2 regions of the Staphylococcus sp. EG-SA-2 genome follow, and region 2 is predicted to be linked to the other one. Evidence: predicted binding sites of a transcription regulator. Region 2 holds the regulator's gene; the other holds the start of a gene.

Region 1 (8,096 bases), on a different contig from region 2:
AAGGCATTCTCAATGATTGGGTTAAATTCACGTTCCTCAAAATAAGGTTCAAAGCCTAAGTTTGAAAGTGCTTTGTTTCCATTATATTTAACATAGTTTAGCACATCTTCAGTGATTCCAAGATCATCGTATAACATTTTTGTGTATGACTCTTCATTTAAATACAAGTCATTTAGCAATTTATACATTTCTTGATCTGCTTTTTGTTTCTCACTTTCAGATAGTTCATTTCGTAAATGCTGTGCATCTAAACCGGTAAATACACCATGAATAGATTCATCTAAAAGAATTTTACGAATGATTTCACCTGATGTCGTCATTTTCCCTTGACCAGCAAGATATAGTGGATAATAGAAACCTGAGAAGAATAAGAATGTTTCTAAAAATACACTCGTAACTCTGGCCATATATTGGTCGTATATCGAAGCTTCTTTACCCCAAAGTTTGTGATAATTAGCAACAATTTTATCAGATTTATATTTTAAATGGGGTTCCTCTAAAACCCATTCATCTAATAGGTAGTTTGTTTCACTAGATGGTAATAGTGTTGTGAAAATATGTGAATAGCTTTTCGCGTGTATTTGCTCCATCATCGCCATAAATGAATAAACTGCTTTTTTCCTTAAGTCAGTCGTATGTAGCATAACTAAAGGCATGCCATCATCTGCTTGATGTGTATCTAAGCCTGTTAAACCAGCTAATGCTTTTTTAAATGTGTCTTGTTCAGCTTCAGATAAAGTCTTCCAACTTGCAATGTCTTTTGATACTTTAAATTCTGTTTCAACCCACATTTGAGATATATTTTGTCTCCAAAACATATTCGTCATATCTTCTTGTGTGTTCCAATTAACAGCTATCATGAATATAATTTCCTCCTGTAATGTTACTCAATAATTGACAAATACAGACATAGCAGTCTAATCATCTGCTAATTCAGACCAGATGATTAGCTGTTTGTCATTTTCAACATTTAATTGTTAGATAGAACAACTTGTACATTCTTCTACACTTAATAATTTATTTCTAGTATAGTAAAGTGATTTTAATCCTTTATAGTGCGCATATACATATAATCTTGCTAACTCACGTGTAGAAATTTCAGAATTAACATAAAGGATCGTTGAGATACCTTGGTCAATATGCGTTTGAATTGTCGCAATTAAATCGATTAATTTCATCTGATCAGTATTGAATGCTGATTTGTAGTACCACATTGTTTGTGGTGATAAGAATGGCATAGGGTAAAATGTTTCCGCATTACCATAAGTACGACGTTCAATTTGGTCAACGATTGGCATTACAGAACTTGTTGCATTTTGAACATAAGAAATACTTTGTGTTGGAGCAATTGCTAATCTATATGCATGATATAAACCATATTGTTCAACATCTTGTTGTAGTTTCTTCCAATCCTCAGAAGTAGGAATAGCCATACCATCGAATAATTCACGTACTTTTTCGAATTGAGGTTCAAATTCTTGAGTTGTATAGAACTCGAAATATTTGCCATTAGCATAATCAGACTTTTCAAAGTCTTGATATTTGATACCACGCTCTTTAGCGATTTCCATTGAACGTTCGATTGAGTAGAAATTCATCATCATAAAGAAGATATTTGCAAAATCTTTTGCTTCTTCTGACTCATAACCAATTTTATTTTTTGCTAGGTAACCGTGTAAATTCATGACACCAAGACCAACTGAATGTAATTCACTGTTAGCTTTTCTAACTCCTGGTGCATTTTGAATATTTGCTACATCACTCACAACAGTTAATGCGTCCATACCAGAGTGAACTGAATCTCTGAATTTTCCGCTTTCCATTACATTAACAATATTTAATGAGCCCAAGTTACAAGAAATATCACGTTTAATTTCGTCTTCAATACCATAGTCATTAATAATTGAAGTTTCTTGTAGTTGGAAAATTTCCGTACATAAGTTACTCATTTTAATTTGTCCAATGTTTGAATTCGGATGCACTCTGTTAGCATTATCTTTAAACATTAAATATGGATAACCTGATTGTAATTGTGTTTGCGCAATTAAATTCAACATTTCACGCGCATTCTTTTTCTTTTTCTCAACATTTGGGTTTGCAACCATGTCATCATAATATTTTTCTAAATCGATATCGTCTAATGTCACACCATATTCTTCTTTAACTGTATGAGGTGCAAACATATAAAAGTCCTTACCTTCTTTAGCTAAATCGAAGAATTTAGATGGAACAATTAAACCAGTTGATATTGTAGATAAACGTAAATCTTCATCCGCATTTACTTTTTTAGTATCTAAAAATTCTTCTACATCATAATGGAAGATATTTAAGTACACAGCACCAGCACCAGGGCGTTGACCAAGTTGATCTGCATAGCTAAAGCCACCTTCAAGTGACTTAGCAATAGGTAAAACGCCTTTCGCTACGCCTTTAATTCCTTTAATTGCTTCACCACGTGCACGCAATTTAGATAAGTTAATTGCAACGCCGCCCCCAATTTTACTTAATTGTTTTGCAGTTGAATCAATAAAGTTAATTGAATTTAAGCTGTCATCCACTTCTAATAAGAAACATGACACTAGCTCACCACGACGCGCACGGCCTGCGTTTAAAAATGTTGGTGTCGCTGGTTGATATCTTTGTTCAACCATAGCAGAAATAAATTGTTTAGCTTGTGCTTTATTACCATTTGCTAGGTATAAAGCAACAATGGCAACGTGTTGATTATAGTCTTCTAAGTATTGACTTTTATCATTTGTTTTCAAAGCGTAATCTTTGAAAAATTTACTAGCTGACATATAACTTGCAAAATTAAACGAGATTGATTTTGCATAATCAGTGATTTCAATTAGATCCGCTTCACTATAAATATCAAACACATTGAAATAAAAATCGTTGTCTACTAAATAACGTAAACGCTCGATTTCAGTATCGAAGAAGATTGTTTTGTCTTTTACTTCTTCTAAATAAGCTACTAAAGCTTCTTGGTCTTTTTCTAAACTAAAGAATCCATCTTCTCTTCGTTTAGTGACCTCATTATTTAATTCAATATGATTGTACTTTTTCTCTTCCATGGTTTTCATTAAAATTACCCACCTTGTTCTTAAATTCAATAACGTCTTTGTTTTTTCCATGTAACTCAAACTTCATTAATAAAGGGACATTATACTCTTCTGATATCGTGCGACCCGCTTTTGCGAAATTTAGTCCCCAATTTCGATTACCGCTAGCTGCCACACCTCTGATGTATTGATGATTAACTTCTAAAAAAGATTGAACGGGTTCTGGTACTTCTCCAAATCCAATAGTGCCAGTAACGATAATAAACGGTTCATGAACTGGTTCCATACAATTTTCTGCTGTAATCTCAAGCGTATTTTCAAGTTCTGTTCTCTTAATAAAACGACGGACATTTCCAGTAAATGAAAAATATATTATTTTCATTGGATCACCTTCTTTCTTCAACCCTTTTAAATAAAGTAGTCATTCCAATTAAAAAATGCTTTAACAACATGGTTACTATGGTTATCTCAGCATTGTATTAACTATAATGAAGCTACTTATTTTCTCAAATGTAAACCAATTGCATAGATTTATATTTGAGAAAATAGTAGCTTATATGGGTTGAATGTATAAAAATCACTATATGTAGTATTTACATCATTGGATATCTTCCATTTGCTCAGTACATTTTCTAAAAATATGACTATTAATTGATAATAACTATTAAATTTCTGTGTTAAATTACTTTTAAATGTAATTTCTTCATAAATAAAGCATTTGCATACAAAACACAAGATATTGTGTCTTTTTCGTTTCACCAACACTATATTATGTGTTTCATTATACATAAGACACACTATGATTTAAAGTGCCATTTTCTAATCGAATGTTCGTAAAACGTTCCAACTAGGCACCAATACTAAATTAGAAAAACTTGAACAAATTTAAAAAAATTTTTTAGTAGATATCACTTGATTTTTTTGAATCTGTGTCAATCTCAATTGTATCAACAGAAATCAAGAAAAAGCTTATTAGCTTGATACTGAATTGATATTTGTTTTATGTAATAACACAAACATTCATAAAAGTGTAATGCCCTATTATTCCGACAAATAAACACAGAACGTTTGTTCGGTACAGTCTATTATAGTCTTTTTATAGTAAATTTCAACTATTTATGCACAACATGTTGTTTTATGCTAATATAAATACGTTAATTTTATATAAAAGAGGCGATAAAATTGAATCCTAAAGTAAAAGGTATCATTGCCATTTTAATTTCGGCTATTGGTTTCAGTTTTATGTCAGTGTTTTTCAGACTTGCAGGTGACCTTCCTGTTTTTCAAAAATCATTAGCACGAAACTTAGTAGCAATGTTTATTCCATTATTTTTTTTATATAAATACCATCAGCCAATGTTTGGCAGACTTTCAAGTCAACCCTTATTAATAACACGATCAACACTTGGACTTATTGGTGTATTGTTAAATATTTATGCCATTGATCATATGGTACTTAGTGATGCCGATTCATTAATGAAACTCAATCCTTTCTGGACGATTTTATTAAGCATTGTTTTCTTACATGAAAAGGTAAGGAAGTATCAAATTACAGCAATGATAATTGCTATTTTAGGTATGCTTTTAATAGTGAAACCTGAATTTTCATCATCTATGATTCCATCATTAGCTGGCTTATTCTCAGGTATTTTTGCAGCATCAGCATATACATGTGTTCGAGCACTTAGTTCAAGAGAAGCACCATATACTATAGTATTTTACTTCTCCTTATTTTCTGTCATCGTTTTAATACCTTTCACTGCATATACTTATGAACCAATGAGTCAGATGCAAATACTTTATCTATTAGGGGCTGGCTTAGCTGCCGCTGTGGGTCAAATTGGTGTTACTTTAGCATATAGTTTTGCAGCAGCAAAAGATATTTCTATTTTTACGTATGCATCTATAATTTTCACAGCAATACTTGGATTTGTTCTATTCGGAGAATCTCCAGATTTCTATGCAACATTAGGTTACGTCGTTATTATCGGTGCAAGTTATTACATGTTTGAAAAAGCACGCCGAGACGCCAAAATAATAAAAAAATAAATTTAAAGGAGCGCTTTATATGGCACATGGCCGTCAACAAGATGAATTACAAGATATAACTTTATTAGGAAATCAAGACAATACTTACAATTTTGACTATCGTCCTGATGTATTAGAATCGTTTGATAATAAGCATCAAGGTCGTGACTATTTCGTAAAATTCAACTGTCCAGAATTTACATCATTATGTCCAATTACTGGGCAACCAGATTTTGCAACTATCTATATTTCATATATTCCAAATGTTAAAATGGTTGAATCAAAATCTTTGAAATTATACTTATTTAGTTTCAGAAATCACGGTGATTTTCACGAAGATTGTATGAATATTATTATGAATGATTTGATAGAGCTTATGGACCCACATTATATTGAAGTCTGGGGCAAGTTCACACCACGTGGTGGAATTTCTATTGATCCTTATACAAACTATGGACGTCCAAATTCTAAATATGAAAAAATGGCTGAGCATCGTTTGATGAATCATGATTTATATCCCGAAAAAATAGATAATCGTTAAATGTATCATTTAATAAACACACCAATAAGTTGATTTTCCTAACTTATTGGTGTGTTTTTCATTTAGCATACATAATAGGTTACATTAAAATAACATTTTATACCAAAGTACACCAAAAGAATATTAGTACACGAATTAAACAACATTTTTATAGAAACCTATTGCACTTTAACGTCAATAAGTATATTTTTATATTATCTCTAATTAATTGTGCGCGCTTAATAACAGAATATTCTCAATATTTTTATTTTTTTGTGATTTGTTGGAATATTTAGTTGATAAGGCACAATCAAATTTACTTAAACTATTGTATTAGGGGAAGAAAGGATGGGATGTATACATGACACAACAAAACTCCCATGGAAATCAAATTCAAGACATACCTCAAACAGGATTTTTCGGGCATCCTCGAGGACTAGGCGTACTCTTCTTTGTAGAGTTCTGGGAAAGGTTTAGTTATTATGGCATGCGTGCCCTACTCATTTTCTACATGTACTTTGCCGTAACAGATAATGGCCTTGGAATTGATAAAACAACAGCTATGTCAATTATGTCAGTTTATGGTTCATTAATCTATATGACATCAATACCAGGCGGATGGATTGCTGACAGAATTACAGGCACTAGAGGCGCTACTTTATTAGGTGCAGTCTTTATTATTATCGGACATATTTGTTTAAGCTTACCATTTGCATTAATCGGCTTATTCACATCAATGTTCTTCATCATTATTGGTTCAGGTTTAATGAAGCCAAACATTTCAAATATCGTTGGCCGTTTATATCCTGAAAATGATAGACGTATGGATGCAGGTTTTGTTATTTTCTATATGTCAGTTAATATGGGTGCATTATTATCACCTATTATTTTGCAACACTTTGTTAATGTTAAAAACTTCCACGGCGGATTCTTGATTGCAGCAGTTGGTATGGCATTAGGTTTAGTATGGTATGTACTTTTCAACCGCAAAAACTTAGGTAGCGTTGGTATGAAACCTACTAACCCATTGACACCAGCTGAAAAGAAAAAGTATGGTCTTATTATCGGAAGTGTTGTCTTAGCAATTGTATTAATTATCGTTATTGGTGCATTAACTAACTCATTATCATTTAACTTAGTTAGTAATACTGTTTTAGTATTAGGTATTGCATTACCAATCATTTACTTCACTTTAATTATTAGAAGTAAAGATGTCACTGATACTGAACGTTCTCGTGTTAAAGCATTTATTCCATTATTTATTCTTGGAATGGTGTTCTGGGCTATTCAAGAACAAGGGTCTAATGTATTAAACATATATGGAATTGAACATTCAGATATGAAATTAAACTTATTTGGTTGGAAAACAAACTTTGGTGAAGCGATCTTCCAATCAATTAACCCATTATTTATTTTATTATTAGCTCCAATTATTTCACTTTTATGGCAAAAGCTTGGAACTAAACAACCTAGCCTGCCAGTAAAATTTGCAATTGGTACGTTCTTAGCAGGTGCGTCATACATACTAATTGGTATTGTAGGTTATGCATCAGGTTCATCAAACTTCTCAGTTAACTGGGTTATTTTATCGTACATTATTTGTGTTATCGGTGAGCTATGCTTATCACCAACGGGTAATAGTGCTGCTGTTAAGTTAGCACCTAAAGCATTTAATGCCCAAATGATGAGTATTTGGTACTTAACTAACGCTTCTGCACAAGCAATCAATGGTACTTTAGTTAAGTTAATAGAACCACTAGGTCAAACAAATTACTTTATTTTCCTAGGTGTTGTTGCAATTATTGTTACAACAATTGTATTAGCATTCTCACCTTTAATCATCAAAGCGATGAAAGGTATACGTTAATATTGTTGGCCTAATTCAAAAAACAGTAAGTCATTTAAATGGCTTACTGTTTTTTTATAGGTTTCTATTAATTAAATTCAAGATATCAGTATAAATAAAAGCTTAATATGCTCGTTATAGACAGCTATAACTATATTTTCTCGTCCCACTCTATAGACATCAATGTCAGTTATTACCATTTTCTCTATTTAAAAACATATTTTTGGTATTAACAATTAAAAGTGGGTATATATATTTAATGAACCAATTTTTAGAAAGTAGGCTAAACTATGGAAAATAAATATACACATGGTGTCCTCTTTTACCATGAACACAGTGGATTAAAAAATATTAATCAAGGTATTGGGGAAGTTACAACAGCATTAAGTTCAATTTGTAAGCATCTTTCTATTCAATTGAGTGAAAACGAAGGTGACATTATTAAATATTGCCAAGAAATCAAAACTAAAAACTATGCAAAAGATGTAGATATATTATTTATTCTTGGCGGTGATGGCACGGTTAACGAACTTATAAATGGTGTTATGTCACATGACCTTCAACTCCCTATTGGCATTTTACCAGGCGGTACTTTTAATGATTTTACAAAAACGCTAAATATAGCACCTAATCATAAACA
Region 2 (10,905 bases):
TGTCAAAAATAAAGAAAGAGTGAAATTATGCCGAAAGTTATTGGTCTAACAGGTGGAATCGCCTCAGGAAAATCAACAGTATCAGAACTCTTATCCGTATTCGGTTTTAAAGTAGTAGATGCTGATAAAGCAGCCAGGGAAGCTGTTAAAAAGGGGAGTAAAGGTTTAGCTCAAGTACGAGAAGTCTTTGGTGATGAAGCAATTGATGAAAATGGTGAGATGAATCGTCGTTATATGGGTGATTTAGTGTTTAACCATCCAGAAAAACGCTTAGAATTAAATGCTATCATACATCCTATCGTGCGAGATATTATGGAAGAAGAAAAGCAAGAATATTTAAAACAAGGATATAATGTAATCATGGATATTCCATTATTATTTGAAAATGAATTGGAAAATACAGTAGACGAAGTGTGGGTTGTATACACTTCTGAAAGTATACAAATGGATCGTTTAATGCAACGTAATAATCTGTCATTAGAAGATGCGAAAGCACGTGTCTATAGCCAAATTTCTATTGATAAAAAAAGCCGAATGGCCGATCATGTTATCGATAATTTAGGGGATAAACTTGAATTAAAACAAAACCTTGAGAGATTGTTAGAAGAAGAAGGTTATATTGAAAAGCCGAATTACGGAGAAGAAGATTAATATTACACTATAAATAAGTCATTACTTTACGTACGCGTTGATGTATGTAAGTAATGACTATTTTTTATAAAAAAGATAAATAAATCAACGGAAAACGCTTTCAAAATTCATATAATATGCTATACTAATTCCATAAAGTATAACACATAAAAATCAAGGGGTGCTTTTAATGTCAACGAATATTGCAATTAATGGTATGGGTAGAATTGGAAGAATGGTATTACGTATTGCATTACAAAATAAAAATTTAAATGTAGTAGCGATAAATGCTAGTTATCCACCCGAAACAATTGCACATTTAATCAATTACGATACAACACATGGAAAATATAATCTAAAAGTTGAACCGATTGAAAATGGATTGCAAGTTGGTGATCATAAAATTAAATTGGTTGCTGATCGCAATCCTGAAAACTTGCCATGGAAAGAATTAGATATCGATATTGCTATAGATGCAACTGGTAAATTTAATCATGGTGATAAAGCCATCGCACATATTAAAGCAGGTGCCAAAAAAGTATTGTTAACTGGTCCTTCAAAAGGTGGACATGTTCAAATGGTAGTTAAAGGCGTAAATGATAACCAATTAGATATAGAAGCATTTGACATTTTTAGTAATGCTTCATGTACTACTAATTGCATTGGTCCAGTTGCAAAAGTTTTAAATAATCAGTTTGGAATAGTTAATGGTTTAATGACTACTGTTCACGCTATTACAAATGACCAAAAAAATATTGATAATCCACATAAAGATTTAAGACGTGCACGTTCATGTAATGAAAGCATTATTCCTACTTCTACTGGTGCGGCGAAAGCTTTAAAAGAAGTATTACCAGAATTAGAAGGTAAATTACACGGCATGGCATTACGTGTACCAACAAAGAATGTATCGCTCGTTGATTTAGTTGTTGATTTAGAAAAAGAAGTAACTGCAGAAGAAGTAAACCAAGCTTTTGAAAATGCAGGTTTAGAAGGTATCATAGAAGTCGAACATCAACCACTAGTGTCTGTTGATTTTAATACTAATCCAAATTCAGCTATTATTGATGCAAAATCAACAATGGTCATGTCAGGGAATAAAGTAAAAGTTATTGCTTGGTATGATAATGAATGGGGTTATTCAAATAGAGTTGTAGATGTTGCTGAGCAAATTGGAGCACTTTTGACATCAAAAGAAACTGTAAGTGCAAGTTAATACAATTAATTTATAGCCTAACTCTGACTTCGGAGTTAGGTTTTTTATTTTTTAATACAATAATATTGTCATGCAAATTACTTAATAAGTAACGATATAATGTTTTTTATTGTTTCATTATTTGGTTAAATGAATTAAATTGAGGGATTCTTTTTTCATCTCTAGATTTATAGTATAATTAGGCATAATCAAAATAAAGAGGGTGATGTAATGAAATGCCCGAAATGTAATTCTACACAATCTAAAGTTGTAGATTCAAGGCATGCCGATGAATTAAATGCCATTCGAAGACGAAGAGAATGTGAAAATTGTGGAACACGTTTCACTACATTTGAACATATCGAAGTTAGTCAGCTTATAGTTGTGAAAAAAGATGGCACAAGAGAGCAGTTTTCAAGAGAAAAAATACTTAATGGACTTGTGCGTTCTTGTGAGAAACGACCAGTTAGATATCAACAACTTGAAGACATAACAAACAAGGTTGAATGGCAATTACGAGATGAAGGTCATACGGAAGTGTCTTCACGAGATATAGGTGAACACGTTATGAACTTGTTAATGCATGTTGATCAAGTTTCATATGTTAGATTTGCATCAGTCTATAAAGAATTTAAAGATGTTGATCAATTGTTAGCATCGATGCAAGGGATTTTAAGCGAAAACAAACGGAGTGATGCTTAAATGGGACGACAAGCCTTCGAATTCGGCTTAAGACCAAAGGATCAATTCAAAGTTATGCAACACTTTGATTTAAATACGAATCATTTAGAGGTATTGAATCGACTGTATACACCGCTAATTGGAACGCAAGCAGTGGGTTTATATCATTTTATGACTCAATTCGTTAAAGACAGTCATAATGAAACATTGATTCTTTCTCATTATATTTTTATGAATGAACTTAAAATTAATTTACTAGAGTTTAGACAACAAATGGACTTACTTGAAGCGATTGGATTGTTAAAGGCGTTTGTCAAACATGATGAACAAGAAACACAATTTGTTTACCAATTAATTCAACCGCCTTCAGCACATTTATTTTTTAATGATCCAATGTTGTCAATCTTTTTATATAGTGAAGTCGAGCATCGTCGATTTCATGAGTTGAAGAAATACTTTGAGTATCAACAAATTGATTTGAGTGAATTTAAACAGGTAACAAGACAATTTACTGATGTTTTTAAAGTGCCGTCTACAAAAATAGATATCGATACAAGTGATATTCCGATTAATGAACCGTACCAAGGTATCGATTTATCAAATGAATCTTTTGACTTTGAAATGTTGAGACAAATGTTAGGTAAACATTTTATTAGTCAAGACATTGTTACCAAAGATGCAAAGCGTTTAATTACACAACTCGCGACTTTATATGGTTTAACAGCAGATGGCATGAAGCATGTTATTTTAAATTCAATTACAAGTGGACAACAGTTATCCTTTGAAGAAATGCGTAAACAAGCACGCTCGTATTATTTAATGGAACACGAAAATCAAATGCCTAAATTACAGGTGAAATCTCCTGCTACATCATCTTCGACGGGCAAATCTTCAGAAGTGAATCCAAAGCCACAAAGTGATGAATGGTTTGAGTTACTTGAACAAACGAGTCCAATTGATATGTTAGCTTCTTGGTCTGAATCAGAACCAACTATATCGCAAAAGACAATGGTTGAAGAATTAATTGAACGTGAAAAAATGTCTTTTGGCGTCATTAATATTTTGTTGCAATTTGTCATGTTAAAAGAAGATATGAAACTTCCTAAAGCGTATATTTTGGAAATAGCATCAAATTGGAAGAAAAAAGGTATTAAGACAGCTAAAGAAGCATATAATTACGCTAAAAAAGTTAATCAACCTAAAAATGAGGGTTCTAGCGGAAATTACCAAAAGCGTGGTTCATACTATGGGCAACGTAATCGTATTTCAAAAGAAAAAACACCTAAATGGTTAGAAAATAGAGATAAACCTAGTGAAGAAGATTCGGCTAAAGATAATAGCGTAGATGATCAACAATTAGAGCAAGATCGACAAGCATTTCTAGATAAATTATCTAAAAAATGGGAGGAGGACAGTCGATAATGAAGCAATTTAAAAGTATAATTAACACGTCGCAGGACTTTGAAAAAAGAATAGAAAAGATAAAAAAAGAAGTAATCAATGACCCAGATGTTAAGCAATTTTTGGAAGCGCATCGAGCTGAATTAACGAATGCTATGATTGATGAAGACTTAAATGTGTTACAAGAGTATAAAGATCAACAAAAACATTATGACGGTCATAAATTTGCTGATTGTCCAAATTTCGTAAAGGGGCATGTGCCTGAGTTATATGTTGATAATAACCGAATTAAAATACGCTATTTACAATGCCCATGTAAAATCAAGTACGACGAAGAACGCTTTGAAGCTGAGCTAATTACATCTCATCATATGCAACGAGATACTTTAAATGCCAAATTGAAAGATATTTATATGAATCATCGAGACCGTCTTGATGTAGCTATGGCAGCAGATGATATTTGTACAGCAATAACTAATGGGGAACAAGTGAAAGGCCTTTACCTTTATGGTCCATTTGGGACAGGTAAATCTTTTATTCTAGGTGCAATTGCGAATCAGCTCAAATCTAAGAAGGTACGTTCGACAATTATTTATTTACCGGAATTTATTAGAACATTAAAAGGTGGCTTTAAAGATGGTTCTTTTGAAAAGAAATTACATCGCGTAAGAGAAGCAAACATTTTAATGCTTGATGATATTGGGGCTGAAGAAGTGACTCCATGGGTGAGAGATGAGGTAATTGGACCTTTGCTACACTATCGAATGGTTCATGAATTACCAACATTCTTTAGTTCTAATTTTGACTATAGTGAATTGGAACATCATTTAGCGATGACTCGTGATGGTGAAGAGAAGACTAAAGCAGCACGTATTATTGAACGTGTCAAATCTTTGTCAACACCATACTTTTTATCAGGAGAAAATTTCAGAAACAATTGAATTTTAAAATGATTGGTGTATAATGAATACAAATCTAAATCGTTTAAATGATTGAAGACAAGATGATCTAATCAATATTACACAGAAAGCCATTGTTTGATGAGAATATGGTTAATAAATTAGATGATTACTACTTCATTTATGGTATTTGTAATGAATACCCGGATCAAGACCGTTATCTTAAGCAGAGATATTTAATACATAAATTGTATTAAATAACTAGGGTGGTACCACGACGATCTCGTCCCTTGTATAGGGGCGGGATTTTTTGTTTTTTTCAGACATAAATGTTTGTTGGTGTCATATATTCCCTGTTTATTGTTAATAGGTTTAATGTTAAAACGATGATTGTTGTTCAATTTTTTAACGAGGTCAGATAAAAGTATTTATAAAGCAAATAGGAGGGTTTAACATGGAACAAATTAATATTCAATTTCCAGATGGTAATAAAAAGGCGTTTGATAAAGGTACTACTACTGAAGATATAGCACAATCAATTAGTCCTGGATTACGTAAAAAAGCTGTTGCCGGCAAATTTAACGGGCAACTTGTAGATTTAACTAAACCGCTTGAAACTGATGGATCAATTGAAATTGTGACACCAGGTAGTGAAGAAGCGTTAGAGGTATTACGTCATTCTACTGCACATTTAATGGCACACGCGATTAAAAGGTTATATGGTAATGTTAAATTTGGTGTAGGTCCTGTAATAGAAGGTGGATTCTACTATGACTTCGACATTGACCAAAACATCTCATCTGATGACTTTGAACAAATTGAAAAAACAATGAAACAAATCGTTAACGAAAATATGAAAATCGAACGAAAAGTGGTTTCACGAGATGAAGCGAAAGAGTTATTCAGCAATGATGAATACAAATTAGAATTAATCGACGCGATTCCTGAAGATGAAAATGTAACATTATATAGTCAAGGTGATTTTACTGATTTATGTCGTGGAGTTCACGTTCCATCAACAGCTAAAATTAAAGAGTTTAAACTATTATCTACAGCAGGTGCATACTGGCGTGGAGATAGTAACAACAAAATGTTACAACGTATATACGGTACTGCTTTCTTTGATAAAAAAGAATTAAAAGCACATTTACAAATGTTAGAAGAGCGTAAAGAACGTGATCATCGTAAAATTGGTAAAGAGTTAGAATTATTCACAAATAGCCAATTAGTTGGTGCTGGTTTGCCATTATGGTTACCTAACGGTGCAACAATTAGACGTGAAATTGAACGTTACATTGTTGATAAAGAGGTGAGCATGGGTTATGACCACGTTTATACACCAGTACTTGCTAATGTTGATTTATACAAAACATCTGGTCACTGGGATCACTATCAAGAAGATATGTTCCCACCAATGCAGTTAGATGAAACTGAATCTATGGTATTACGTCCAATGAACTGTCCACATCATATGATGATTTATGCGAATAAACCACATTCATATCGTGAATTACCTATCCGTATCGCTGAGCTAGGAACGATGCATAGATATGAAGCAAGTGGTGCTGTATCAGGATTACAACGTGTTCGTGGTATGACTTTAAATGATTCACATATCTTTGTTCGACCTGATCAAATTAAAGAAGAATTCAAACGCGTTGTAAACATGATTATTGATGTGTATAAAGACTTTGGTTTCGAGGATTATAGCTTTAGATTAAGTTATAGAGACCCTGAAGATAAAGAAAAGTACTTTGATGATGATGACATGTGGAATAAAGCTGAAAATATGCTTAAAGAGGCAGCGGATGAGCTTGGCTTATCGTACGAAGAAGCGATTGGTGAAGCGGCATTCTATGGTCCGAAACTAGATGTTCAAGTTAAAACAGCGATGGGTAAAGAAGAGACATTATCAACAGCACAACTTGATTTCTTATTACCAGAACGTTTTGATTTAACTTATATTGGTCAAGATGGTGAACATCATCGTCCAGTTGTTATTCATCGTGGTGTTGTATCAACAATGGAACGATTTGTAGCATTTTTAACTGAAGAAACTAAAGGTGCATTCCCAACTTGGTTAGCGCCAAAACAAGTTCAAATCATTCCAGTTAACGTTGATTTACATTATGATTATGCGCGCCAATTGCAAGATGAATTGAAATCTCAAGGTGTTCGTGTAAGTATTGATGACCGTAATGAAAAAATGGGTTATAAAATCAGAGAAGCTCAAATGCAAAAAATACCTTATCAAATCGTAGTTGGGGATAAGGAAGTTGAAAATAATCAAGTGAATGTGCGTCAATATGGATCGCAAGACCAAGAAACAGTTGAAAAAGATGAATTTATCTGGAATCTAGTTGATGAAATTCGTTTGAAAAAACATAGATAGACAGTTGTCGCAATAAAATGCTTTAAAACTTTTATTGCGTATCAAGTTTTACAGGGTTGATTATGCGTGATGAATCCTGTATATTACAAGTTAGTTAAAATATTAAATTGAGTTAGAGGTTGCATGTTTAATTAGTAACTTGTCAGAAGTATTTATGGTACATAAGTTGAACAAGTGAAAGGTAAAGATGCCGAAATAGATATAAACCATAAATTATATCTATTGGGACAGTTTTCGAATAGGAACTGTACTGTCACAGAATGTGATGTGCTACCTTATATAGATAATTGCCAAAGTGGTTGCATATCTTAAAGGTATGTAGCCACTTTTTTACTTTTAATATCACTATGTTCTGTAAAAAAGGGTATGAAAGTGAATAAAGGTTATTTATTTCTTGGCCTCTAAAACATGGAAAGGGAGCTTATATGTCAAAAGTTCAAAATGAAAGTAACAATGTTGTCAAAAGGGGACTTAAAGATCGTCATATTTCTATGATTGCGATTGGGGGTTGTATTGGTACAGGTTTATTTGTAACTTCTGGTGGAGCAATTCATGATGCAGGTGCTTTGGGTGCATTAATAGGATACGCAATTATCGGAATAATGGTATTTTTCTTAATGACGTCACTTGGTGAAATGGCTACGTATTTACCAGTATCAGGTTCATTTAGTACATATGCTACAAGATTTGTTGATCCATCTTTAGGGTTTGCGCTTGGTTGGAACTATTGGTTTAACTGGGTAGTAACTGTAGCAGCAGATATTACGATTGCAGCACAAGTCATTCAATATTGGACACCATTGCAAGGCATACCCGCTTGGGCATGGAGTGCGTTGTTTTTAGTTATAATTTTTAGTCTGAATTCGTTATCAGTTCGCGTCTATGGTGAAAGTGAATACTGGTTGGCATTGATAAAAGTGATTACAGTTATTGTTTTCATTGCAATTGGTTTATTAACGATTGTAGGAATCATGGGTGGTCATGTTGTAGGATTTGAAATATTTAATAAAGGTGAAGGTCCTATTCTTGGTGGCAACTTAGGAGGAAGTTTGTTATCAATTCTAGGTGTATTCTTAATCGCTGGTTTCTCATTCCAAGGTACTGAGTTAATTGGTATTACGGCTGGTGAATCAGAAAATCCTGAACGTGCTGTGCCGAAAGCAATTAAACAAGTATTCTGGAGAATTTTATTATTTTACATTTTAGCCATTTTTGTTATCGGTATGTTAATTCCTTATGATAGTAGTGCATTAATGGGTGGTAGTGATAATGTAGCAACGTCTCCATTCACATTAGTGTTTAAAAATGCTGGATTTGCGTTTGCAGCATCATTTATGAATGCAGTCATTTTAACGTCTGTGTTATCAGCAGGTAACTCAGGTATGTATGCTTCAACCCGAATGCTATATTCAATGAGTAAAGATAAATTAGCGTTTGAAGCATTTGGTAAAACAAATAAAAACGGTGTGCCATATATGTCGTTACTCGTTACAGCAATCATTGTAGTGATTATTTTCGTATTACAAAGCCTTACAAAAGGTGCATACGAATATATCGTTGCAGCAAGTGGTTTAACTGGTTTTATTGCTTGGGTAGGTATAGCAGTAAGTCATTATCGATTTAGAAGAGCATTTGATAAACAAAATTATGACAAATCTAAATTAAAATATACTGCTAAATTATTCCCATTCGGACCATTATTTGCTGGCTTTTTATGTATTGTAGTAATTATTGGTCAAGATGTTGACTTTATTAAAACAGGAGATTTTAATTTTAGTCGCTTCTTAATTACGTATATGGGAATTCCAGTATTTTTAGCATTCTTTATTTATCATAAGCTTCGATATAAAACGAAAAAAATTCCATTAGAACAAGTAGATTTACGTCAAGACGTGTCAATGGATGAAATAAAAGGTTAAAATAAAAATAATTACAGTTATAGTGTTGACTTAAATGTGAATTGTTGATATGATTAACAACGTTGAATACGAAACGAACCAAGTAGAAGCACCCGCTTCTCACCTGTAGCGACGCATAAAGCAGTTGGCAGGTTAATCACATTACACATAACTGTGTATAAGGAAGAGCGGGTATTTTATACCTGCTCTTCCTTTTTGCTTGGTGCAAATTTCGTAAAAATTTTGGAGGTGTCAACCATAGCAAAAGATCAAACTCAAATCAATGACAAAATTCGTGCAAAAGAATTACGTTTAATCGGTCAAGATGGTGAACAAATTGGTGTTAAATCAAAGCGTGAAGCTTTAGAAATGGCTGAACGTGTAGATTTAGACTTAGTGGTCGTTGCACCGAATGCGAAACCACCAGTTGCAAGAATTATGGATTACGGTAAATTCAAATTCGAACAACAGAAAAAAGAAAAAGAAATGAAAAAGAAACAAAAAATTATCAATGTTAAAGAAATTCGTTTAAGTCCAACAATTGAGGAACATGATTTCCAAACTAAGTTGAAAAACGGACGTAAATTCTTAACTAAAGGCGATAAATGTAAAGTATCTATTCGTTTCAGAGGGCGTGCCATTACGCATAAGGAAATTGGTCAACGTGTGCTAGAAAAATATGCAGATGAATGCAAAGATATAGCAACAGTTGAACAAAAACCTAAAATGGACGGGCGTCAAATGTTTATCATGTTAGCGCCAACAGCTGAAAAATAATTAAAGCTATTACAGGAGGACTTATATTATGCCAAAAATGAAAACTCACCGCGGAGCAGCTAAACGTGTTAAAAGAACTGCTTCAGGTCAATTAAAACGTTCAAGAGCTTTCACATCTCACTTATTCGCAAACAAGAGCACTAAACAAAAACGTCAATTACGTAAAGCTAGATTAGTGTCTAAGAGCGATATGAAACGTGTAAAACAATTATTAGCATACAAAAAATAAGAACAAATACAGAAATCGGTAGGAATTACCTAAGGAGGAATTTTTTATGCCACGAGTTAAAGGTGGAACAGTAACAAGAGCGCGTCGTAAAAAAACGATTAAATTAGCTAAAGGTTACTTCGGTTCAAAACATACATTATACAAAGTAGCTAAGCAACAAGTAATGAAATCAGGTCAATATGCTTTCCGTGACCGTCGTCAACGTAAACGTGACTTCCGTAAATTATGGATTACACGTATCAACGCAGCAGCTCGTCAACATGAAATGAGCTACTCACGTTTAATGAACGGTTTGAAAAAAGCTGGTATCGACATTAACCGTAAAATGTTATCAGAAATCGCAATTTCTGACGAAAAAGCATTTGCTCAATTAGTAACTAAAGCTAAAGATGCTTTAAAATAATAACACTTATAAAAAAGAGATGGCATTGTCATCTCTTTTTTATTTTTTAAAAAGCAAAATGCCACATTTAATCGCTAAAATATGACATATTTGCTAAAATGCATTTAAGAGAACAAACATTAAAGTGAGGAGTTTTATACGATGTCTAAATTTGATGAACAAATCATTGTAGTACCTAGAGAAATTATTTTTAATAATGAAAAGAATACTTTCAATGGGTTTTTAAATAAGAATAAACCAGAAGGTCAAAATATTTTTGATGCGCTAAGTCAATATGAAGTTAAGCGACGCGGCGATATGGAAGAGGATCCATCATATAAACAACTCATTTCTTATTGTTTACTTGAAAATGAGCATGGCGAGATATTAGTGTATGAACGATTATCTGGCGGTGGAGAAG

What was found. Region 2 encodes NrdR, which represses ribonucleotide reductase genes. Its sites were predicted from a motif close to AACACNATATATNGTGTT; they were not measured.
Region 1: nrdI (class Ib ribonucleoside-diphosphate reductase assembly flavoprotein NrdI) is a predicted target of NrdR. The motif match lies at 3,639-3,656, and genes of this name have one in related genera.

Annotation. Positions count from the first base shown of each region.
Region 1 covers NZ_JACYHC010001337.1:829-8,924, reverse strand. The annotation lists gene nrdF (class 1b ribonucleoside-diphosphate reductase subunit beta) at 1-860, opposite strand, end outside; gene nrdE (class 1b ribonucleoside-diphosphate reductase subunit alpha) at 978-3,083, opposite strand; gene nrdI (class Ib ribonucleoside-diphosphate reductase assembly flavoprotein NrdI) at 3,046-3,444, opposite strand; gene IDG60_RS21290 (DMT family transporter) at 4,245-5,111, shown strand; gene queF (preQ(1) synthase) at 5,131-5,631, shown strand; gene IDG60_RS23505 (hypothetical protein) at 5,661-5,906, shown strand; gene IDG60_RS21280 (peptide MFS transporter) at 5,972-7,477, shown strand; gene IDG60_RS21275 (hypothetical protein) at 7,555-7,656, opposite strand; gene IDG60_RS21270 (diacylglycerol/lipid kinase family protein) at 7,747-8,096, shown strand, end outside.
Region 2 covers NZ_JACYHC010000577.1:1,656-12,560, forward strand. The annotation lists gene mutM (bifunctional DNA-formamidopyrimidine glycosylase/DNA-(apurinic or apyrimidinic site) lyase) at 1-12, shown strand, start outside; gene coaE (dephospho-CoA kinase) at 28-651, shown strand; gene gap (type I glyceraldehyde-3-phosphate dehydrogenase) at 821-1,846, shown strand; gene nrdR (transcriptional regulator NrdR) at 2,057-2,527, shown strand; gene IDG60_RS10020 (replicative helicase loading/DNA remodeling protein DnaB) at 2,528-3,928, shown strand; gene dnaI (primosomal protein DnaI) at 3,928-4,848, shown strand; gene IDG60_RS10030 (hypothetical protein) at 4,941-5,063, shown strand; gene thrS (threonine--tRNA ligase) at 5,261-7,198, shown strand; lysine riboswitch at 7,304-7,479, shown strand; gene IDG60_RS10040 (amino acid permease) at 7,624-9,117, shown strand; ribosomal protein L20 leader region at 9,192-9,317, shown strand; gene infC (translation initiation factor IF-3) at 9,346-9,873, shown strand; gene rpmI (50S ribosomal protein L35) at 9,902-10,102, shown strand; gene rplT (50S ribosomal protein L20) at 10,149-10,505, shown strand; gene IDG60_RS10060 (NUDIX domain-containing protein) at 10,647-10,905, shown strand, end outside.